2 regions of the Cellulomonas sp. EB106-03-03-XG116 genome follow, and region 1 is predicted to be linked to the other one. Evidence: riboswitches for the same ligand, from Rfam matches in the RefSeq annotation. Region 1 holds a riboswitch; the other holds the start of a gene.

Evidence for each region. Region 1 has a riboswitch for S-adenosylmethionine ahead of AC3WUG_RS06615 (LLM class flavin-dependent oxidoreductase). Riboswitches for the same ligand answer to the same signal wherever they lie in the genome.
Region 2: another riboswitch for S-adenosylmethionine. It lies ahead of AC3WUG_RS04320 (methylenetetrahydrofolate reductase); the one in region 1 lies ahead of AC3WUG_RS06615 (LLM class flavin-dependent oxidoreductase).

What each region holds. Positions count from the first base shown of each region.
Region 1 covers NZ_JBYTEP010000010.1:57,647-62,040, reverse strand. Annotated here, with positions in the region: gene AC3WUG_RS06620 (NADPH-dependent FMN reductase) at 1-500, opposite strand, end outside; SAM riboswitch class IV at 542-645, opposite strand; SAM riboswitch class IV at 871-984, shown strand; gene AC3WUG_RS06615 (LLM class flavin-dependent oxidoreductase) at 1,456-2,682, shown strand; gene AC3WUG_RS06610 (GNAT family N-acetyltransferase) at 2,731-3,339, shown strand; gene AC3WUG_RS06605 (amino acid ABC transporter permease) at 3,336-4,394, shown strand, end outside.
Region 2 covers NZ_JBYTEP010000006.1:43,276-47,669, forward strand. Annotated here, with positions in the region: gene AC3WUG_RS04305 (hypothetical protein) at 1-315, shown strand, start outside; gene AC3WUG_RS04310 (helix-turn-helix domain-containing protein) at 367-690, shown strand; gene AC3WUG_RS04315 (SMP-30/gluconolactonase/LRE family protein) at 704-1,633, opposite strand; SAM riboswitch class I at 1,814-1,922, shown strand; gene AC3WUG_RS04320 (methylenetetrahydrofolate reductase) at 1,916-2,989, shown strand; gene metE (5-methyltetrahydropteroyltriglutamate--homocysteine S-methyltransferase) at 2,998-4,394, shown strand, end outside.

The DNA.
Region 1 (4,394 bases):
GCGGCGGCCCCGGCCAGCCACGCGTCCAGCGCGGGGTCGAGGTCGGCGAGCTGGGCCTCGGTGAGGGTCAGCGACCGCGCCGGGACGACCGCGCCCAGCTCGACGAGCACCGGCCGCAGGTGCACCTCGCCGGCGAGCGCGTGCGCGGGGCTGCCCGACACCACGAGCGGCACGGCGACGACGCCGGCGAGGCCGTCCGGGCCGTACAGGTCGAGGAACGCCTTGAGCAGACCGGTGTACGACGCCTTGTAGACCGGCGTGGCGATCACCGCGACGTCGGCGGCCGCCACCCGCGCGAGGGCGGCGTCGGCGGCGGGGTGCGCCGGGGCGAGCAGCTCGCCGGCGAGGGTCGCGAGGTCGACGACCTCGACGGTCCCGGCGGCGGCCGGCTCGCCGGACGGGAGCGCGGCCAGGCGCTCGGCGGCGGCGCGCGCGGCGGCCAGGGTGCGGGACCCGGCGCGCGGGTTCCCGGAGACGGCGACGACGGACGGGGACGACATGGTGGCCTCGCAGGGGTGTCGATCACGGTTGCCGTGCGGCGGAGCGGCGGGTGCCGGCCGACGGCCAGGTCATCTCCCGGAGCACCCCGCCGTGACGTGGGGTTGCTGCCCAGCCAGCCGGGGCTTGGCGCTGGGACTCGTGACCTCGGTGCGGAGGTCTAGCACCGGTCCGCGCCGCGCGGGCCGGGCCGCGGGGGAGTTCTCACGATCCGGGACCGTGCGAACGCCTGGGACCTTGGTCCTGTGACATCGCTCCGCCATGCGAGACGCGACGGTCCGGGCGTTGACGCCCTCCCGCCTGGTTCGTAGGTTCCCCGGCACCGGTTCGGACCGGGGCGCGCCGCACGGCGGGTCCCGGGACGCACCGGGTGGTCATGAGCTCCGACGCGAAGCCCCGGCTGGTCGGACGGCAACCCCCCGCGCGGGTGGGTGCCCCGGGTGAGGACCAGGTCCGCCGCCGCCGGCGACGGACAACACGCGGACCCGCCCGACCGGGCGGGGGCACACGAGGAGAACGCATGAGCCGGACCGTGCAGGCGCCGTGGGCGCCCTCGGCACCCGCCCTGCCGACCACCGCCGCCACCGACGGCGGGCGCTGTCGCTGTCGCCGCTGACCGGGCGCCCGCCGGTCCCGCGCCCCGCCCGGGGCGCGTGACCCCGGCCCACCGCGGCGCCTGAGCCCCACCCGGCCACGCCCCGGGACGCCGGCCGCACCGCCGAGCCGGCCCGCGCCGACCCGGCGGACCCGCGCCACCCGCGTCGACCCGCGCCGACCCGCGCCGGGAGAGGACGCGCGGGCCGAGGGAGGACCCCCACGGCCCGATCTCGGCGCGGGGGTCCTCCCTCGGTGAGCCGGGGCCGCCCGCCCGCTCGTCGATCCCTCGCCCGCGCGTCGCCGCGGCGCGCCCCGGCGCGCCCGCGACCGCCGCACCACCCGCCCCCGAACGGAGCCGTCATGCCCTTCTCGTCCCCTCGCGCCGGCCGCCGGGCGCTGCTCGGCGTCGACCTGACCGCCGCGGGCGCCCGGCCCGGCGCGCACGGTGCGCTCGGCGCGGTCGCCGCCCGCGCGTTCGACGGCGAGCGGCTCGCCCGCCTGGTGCACCGCGCCGACCGCGGCCTGCTCGACCTCGTGGTGCTCGGCGACGCCCTGCTGCTGCACCCCGGGCGGCGTCGGGTGCCGGGCCGGCTGGACGCCGCCGTGGCCGCGGCGCGGGTCGCCCCGCTGGTGCGCGCCGCCGCGCTGGTGGCGGGCGTCCCGCAGGACCAGGTCGAGCCGGGCCACCTCGCGGGCGCCGTCCGCGGCGTGCAGGGCGCGGCCGGCGGCCCCGCGGGCTGGCAGCTGTCCGGCCCGGGCGCGCCCGGCGACGCCCGCGCCGCCGCCGCCACCGACGGCAGCGCCCCGGTCGCCCCCGCCGACCCCGCGGCCGAGCGGGCGTGGGCCGACCGCGCCGCCGCCGCCCTCGACGCCGTCCTCGCCGCCTGGGACGCGGGGGAGCCCGGCGCGGTGCGCCGCGGCGGGGACGGCCGGTTCCGCGTCGACCACGACGGGATCCGGTTCGCCGTCCGGGGCCGGGCCGCCGCCCGCGCGGCCCACGCGACCGACGCGGCCGCGGCGGACCGCCCGCTCGTGGTGGTCCCGGTCGCCGGACCGGCCGCCGAGGCGCTGGCCGGCGCGTACGCCGACGTGGCCCGCCTCGCGTCGCCCGACCTCGAGGCCGCCGCCGCGGCGCGGGCCCGGGTGCGCGCGGCGGCGGTGGCCGCGGGACGGCCCGCCGACGCCGTGCGCGTGCTGCTCGACGTCGACGTGGCCCTCGCCGACGACCGGGACGCCGCCCTGGCGCGGCTGGACCTCGTCCGCTCCGTCGACCGGCCGGACCTCGGCGTCGCCGGCGCGGTCGTCGCCGGCACCGGTGCCGACCTGGCGGCCGTGCTCGCCGACGCGGTGCGGGACGGCGCGGTCGACGGGTTCGTCGTGCGCCCGACCTCCGTGGAGGCGGACCTCGCGGCGCTCGTCGACCGGACGGTGCCCGCGCTCCAGCAGGCGGGCGCCTTCCGACTCCGGCCCGGCGACGGCGACGAGCCCGCGGGCCGGGGCGAGCCGGGGGAGCGCGGCCGGCCGTCGGCGGCCCGGCCCGTCCCGGCGGAGGGCCCCTGGTCCGCCGCGCCGTTCGCCCTGACCTGACGGCACCCGCCGCGCCGCCCGCTGACCACCCCATCGAGAGGTGACCCGATGACCACGACCCCTCTGCGGGCGTTGCCGACGCACCCGGCGCCGCTCGACCCCGCGCGGCTCGCCGTGCGCGACGCCCGGCTGCACGACCCGCTGGTCGGGCCGCTGCTGGACGGCCTGGCGCACGAGTACAGCACCCGGTACACCGGCCTGCTCACGCCGGCCGAGCTCCGCGACGAGCTGGAGCACTACGGGGTGGAGGAGTTCGCCCCGCCGCACGGCGCCCTGGTGCTCGTGCTGGAGGACGGCGAGCCGGTCGCCGGCGGCGCGTTCCGCCGCCGGCGGGAGCCCGAGCACGGAGACGTCGCCCGGCTCGCCGACCCGCGCGCCCGCGACGCCGAGGGCGCGCCGGCCGTGGCCACGGCCGAGCTCAAGCGGATCTGGACGCACGAGGCGCACCGCCGCCGCGGGCTGGCCCGGGTCGTGCTCGCCGAGCTGGAGGCGCGCGCCGCCGCGGCCGGCTACCCGCGGGTCTACCTGACCACCGGGCCGAAGCAGCCGGAGGCGGTCGGCCTGTACCTCGCGGCCGGCTACACCCCGCTGTTCGAGCCGGCCGCGTACCCGGGCGACCTCGTCCCGCACGCGTTCGAGAAGTGGCTCGCCCGGTGAGCGCCGCGACCGCGGCCCCCGCGGCCGCCGGGCCCGGGCCGGCCGCCGCCCCCGACGTCGACCGCCCCGAGGTCCTCGCCGACCTGCCCGTGCTGCCCGCGCGGCACCCCGGCCGCTGGGTCGCCACCGCCGGCGTGGCGGTCCTGCTCGCGATGGTGCTCAGCTCGCTGCTCACCAACCCGCAGTGGGAGTGGGACGTCGTCGCGCAGTACCTGACCTGGCCGTCCGTGCTGGAGGGCGTGTGGGCCACCGTGCGCCTGACCGCCGTCGCCGCGGTGATCGGCTTCGGCCTCGGCACCGTGCTGGCCCTCATGCGGCTGTCCCGGTCCCCGCTGCTGCAGTCGGTGTCCTGGGCGTACTCCTGGGTGTTCCGGTCGGTGCCGCTGATCCTGCAGCTGCTGCTCTGGTACAACCTCGCGTACCTCTACCCGCAGCTGTCGCTCGGCATCCCGTTCGGGCCGGAGTGGCTGCAGTTCGACACCCTCGACGTCGTCGACAAGTTCGGCGCCGCGGTCCTCGGGCTCGGGCTGTCGCAGGCGGCGTACTCCGCCGAGATCGTCCGCGCCGGGATCCTCGGCGTCGACCAGGGCCAGCACGAGGCCGCGGCCGCGCTCGGCATCCCGCGGGGCCGGCAGCAGTGGCGGATCGTGCTGCCGCAGGCGATGCGCACGATCGTCCCGACCTCGGTGAACGAGATCATCGGCCTGCTCAAGGGCACGTCGGTCGTCTACGTGCTGGCGTACGGCGAGCTGTTCTACACGGTCGGCGTCATCTACGGCCGGAACCAGCGGGTGGTCCCGCTGCTGCTCGTCGCGGCGATCTGGTACCTGCTCACCACCACGGTGCTCACCGTCGCCCAGTACTACCTGGAGCGGTACTACGCCCGCGGCGCGCTCCGCACGCTGCCCCCGACCCCGCTGCAGCGGCTGCGCTGGACGGCGGGCGTCGCCCTCGCCCGCGCCACCGGCCGCCCGCTGCCTGCCGACCTGCCGCCCACGTTCCTGGCCGGCGCCCGCCGCGGCCACCTCACCCGCACCGCCGCCCGCACCACCGAG
Region 2 (4,394 bases), on a different contig from region 1:
GTCGAGCCGTACGGCATCGACCTTCTCGGCACGCCGTGGTGTCGCGCTCTGGGCGAGGGGCTGTTCGAGATCCGCGTCCGCCAGTCCCTGCGCGCGGTGCGATCGCGCCGGGCCGGACCGGCAGCACGCGCGGACGTGCCGGAGACCGCGGGGCACCGCACCGTGCTCCTCCGCCTGTTCGTGACGTTCCACGGCGCGCGGGTCGTGCTGCTGCTGCACGCGTACGACAAGGGCCGGGACACGTCCGAGCGCCGCCAGCGCCGCGAGATCGACCGCGCGCGACGCCATCTGGCGACGTGGCGTCGGACGGGTTGACGCGCGATGTGCCACGGCACATGATCAGAGGACACCGATCGGAGGAGCACCGTGGCGACCACCCCCTACCGCAGGATCGCCGACGAGGCGCGGTCCCACTGGGACGAGGACGTCCGCGACGTCGCCGCGGACCTCGCGGCGGGGCTCCGCGCGCAGCTCGCGGCCGAGGAGCTGCTCGGGGCGGAGATCGCGCACCTGCGACGGACCCACGGGCTGAGCCAGGCCGCGCTCGCCGCGCGCGCCTCGGTGCAGCAGGCCGACATCAGCCGGATCGAGCGCGGGCTCGGCAACCCGACGCGGGACACGCTCGTCCGGCTCGCCGCCGCGCTCGGCGCCCGGCTCACCCTGGAACGACGCGCCGACCTCGCAGAGTGAGGCCGAGGGCCGCTCACCCCTCCCCGAACGCCCGCACCCGCAGCCCGTCCACCGCCACCTCCGCGCCGAGCACCGCCCCCGCGAGCGGGTCCCCGTCGGCGTGCGCGGTCGTCACGTACGCCCGCCCCGACCCCGGCGCCCCGAACCCCAGGCAGGTCACCCGCTCCGTCGGGACCCGGATCGCCCCGAGCGGGGTCCCGTCCGGCGCGAACCGCAGCACCGCGCCGCCGCCGTACAGCGCGACCCACAGGCAGCCCTCCCCGTCGACCGTCGTGCCGTCCGGCTGCGGTCCGTCCGCGTCGAAGGACAGGAACGGCTCGGGGGCGCCGGCGGTGCCGGACGCCGTGTCGTACGGCAGCCGGTACACGGTCGCCGTGCTGGTGTCCGTGACGTAGAGCGTCGCGCCGTCGGGGCTCCACTGCAGGCCGTTGCCGACCCCCACCCCGGTGAGCACCGCGGCGACCTCGAGGCCCTCGTCCGTGGCGACCACCCGGTACACCGTCCCGTCGCCCGGCGAGCCGTCACGCGGCATCGTCGCGACCCACAGGCGCCCGTCGCCGTCGACACCGCCGTCGTTGAACCGGTAGTCCCGGGGCATGTCCGCCGGCCGGGTGAGCGGGCCGAGCGTGGTGCCGTCGTGCACGCCGAGGCCGTCCGCGGTCGCGAGCAGCAGCCCGCCCGCGGCGGCCGGCCAGGCCAGCGACACCGGCGACGGCACGCTGACCACGGCGTCCCGCGCGTGGTCGCCGCCGGCCCAGCGGTGCACGCTGCACGCGTCGATGTCCACCCACACGACGGAGCCGTCCCGCGCGTCGTGCACGGGCCGCTCCCCCAGCCGCGCGCGGGCCTCGCCGAGGACCACGGCCTCGGGGGCGTCCGGCGGGACCAGGTCCCGGGCGTGGATCCGGCGGGCGGGCAGCGGGACGGTGCGCAGGTCGGTCACCCCACGCAGCCTCGCACGGCGCCGCCGCACCCGCCCGCCGCCCGGGCGCACCCGTCCGCCACCCCGGACCCCTCCCGGCCACCGCCCGCGCGCGGCCCCACCCGGGGTGTGAACCGGGTCACGAGAAGATGACACGTCAGGGGCAGTGGACGGCGGCCGCCGCCGGGCCTAGTGTGGCGGCACCCATCCAGAGCGACCGAGAGACCTGGCTCGTCGACGTCGCAGCAACCCCCCTCCTCACCGAGGGTGCGGGTGCTTCCGCCAGGTTCGATGGAGCTGACGATGAGCAGTCACGACGTCCCTGCGCACCTGGCGGGCACCGCCGTGCCGGACGGCCTCGGGGCCGTCGACCGCCCGACCGTGTCGTTCGAGCTGTTCCCGCCGCGGAACCCGGACGCCGCGCCCCGGCTGTGGTCCACGGTCCAGCAGCTCGCCGCGGCCCGCCCCGACTTCGTCTCGGTCACGTACGGCGCCTCGGGCAGCACCCGGACCACGACCCGGCAGCTCGTCCGCCGGCTGCTGCGCGAGACGTCGCTGACGCCGATCGCGCACCTGACCTGCGTGGCCAGCTCGCGGGAGGACCTCGCCGCGACGATCGAGGAGTTCCTCGACGAGGGCGTGCGGTCGTTCCTGGCGCTGCGCGGCGACCCGCCGGCCGACCGGTCCTGGGAGCCGCACCCCGAGGGCCTGCCGACGGCGAGCGCCCTCGTGGAGCTGCTGCGCGACGTCGAGCGGCGGCGGTGCGCGAGCAGCCCCGCGCAGGCGGTCCGCGCCGCCACCCGGCCGCTGTCCGTCGCCGTGGCGGCGTTCCCCCGCGGCAACGCCGGCGCCGGCAGCACGCGGGAGCAGGACGTCGCGGCGCTGCTCGCCAAGCAGCGGGCCGGCGCGGACTTCGCGATCACCCAGGTGTTCTACGACGCCGGGTCGTACCTCGAGCTCGTGGCCCTGGCGCGGGACGCGGGCGTCACGATCCCGATCCTCCCGGGCGTCATCCCCACCACCGACCCCGCCCGGCTGCGCCGCGTGGCGCAGCTGACCGGCGTGCCCGTCCCGGAGGCCCTGCTCGCCCGGCTCGACGCCTTCGACGCCGACGACCCGGCGGAGGTCGCCGCGCGGCACCGCCTGGGCACGCGGCTGGGCGTCGACCTGGTGAACGCCGTCCTCGACGGCGGCGCGCCCGGCGTGCACCTCTACACGTTCAACGCCCACGGCCCCGCGCTCGACCTGCTGGACGGCGCGGGCCTGGGCGGCGACGCCCCGCGCGCGCACCTGCGGGTCGCACCGGCCGTCGCCCCCGAACCGGCGGCCGCCGCGGCCGCCCCCACGACCACCCCGACCCCCGTTCCCACCAGCTGAGGCGAGAGATGACCGACCTGACCCACCCCTTCCCCGCCGGCACCGTCCTGGGCTACCCCCGGATCGGCCCGCGCCGCGAGCTGAAGAAGGCCCTGGAGGCGTTCTGGGCCGGCCGCGCGAGCGCCGAGGAGGTCGAGGCCACCGCCGCCGACCTGCGCCGCCGCACCCGCACCCGCCTGGCGGAGCTCGGCCTGGACACCCGGCTGCCCGCGATCCCCAGCGCCTTCTCGTTCTACGACCACGTGCTCGACGCGGCCGCGGTGCTCGGCGCCGTGCCCGAGCGGTTCGCGGACCTGCTCGCCGCCGACGGCGGGCTCGACCTGGCCGGTTACTCGACCGTGGCCCGCGGCCGCGGCGACGACCTGCCGCTCGAGATGACCAAGTGGTTCGACTCGAACTACCACTACCTCGTCCCGGAGATCGGCCCGGCGACGCCGTTCCGGTACGCGAGCGACCGCCCGGTGCGGGAGCTCGCCGAAGGCCTGGCGGACGGCGTGCTGACCCGCCCGGTGCTGGTCGGCCCCGTGACGTTCCTCGCGCTGGCCAAGGCCGCGGAGGGCTCGCCGGAGGACTTCCTGCCGATCGACCGGCTCGCCGACGTGCTGCCGGTGTACGCCGCGCTGCTCCGCGACCTCGCCCGCGCCGGCGCCACCTGGGTGCAGCTCGACGAGCCCGCCCTGGTCTCCGACTCGACCGGCGTCCCGGCCGACCGGCTGCTCGCAGCCGCGGCCGAGGCGTACCGCGCCCTGGCGACCGAGCTGCCCGCGGCGGAGCGCCCGGCGATCCTGGTCGCCGCCCCGTACGGCGACCTCCAGGACGCGCTGCCGGTGCTGGCGGCCACGGACGTCGAGGGCCTGGCGCTCGACCTGGTCCGCGGCTCGCTCCCGGTGGCCCCCGTCGAGGGGCTGGCGTCGAAGGTGCTGGTCGGCGGGGTGGTCGACGGCCACAACATCTGGCGCGCGGACCTCGACGCGGCGCTCGGCTCGCTCGAGTCGCTCGAGGGCCTGGGCGCGCGGCAGGTGGCCGTCGGCACGTCGACGTCGCTGTTCCACGTCCCGCACGACGTCGAGGACGAGCCGCAGCTCGACCCGACGCTGCGCTCCTGGCTCGCGTTCGCCGACCAGAAGGTCGCCGAGGTGGTCACGCTGGCGACCGGCCTGACCGAGGGCCGCGAGGCCGTGCACGCCGAGCTGCTCGCCGCGGCCGACGCGCGCCGCTCGCGCGCTCAGGCCCCGGGCGTCGTGCGGCCCGAGGTCCGCGAGCGCCTCACCGGCCTGCCCGCCGACGCGTTCCACCGGGGCGACTTCGAGGACCGCCGGGTCGCGCAGGCCGAGCGGCTGCAGCTCCCCGCGCTGCCGACCACGACGATCGGCTCGTTCCCGCAGACGCCGGAGATCCGCGTGGC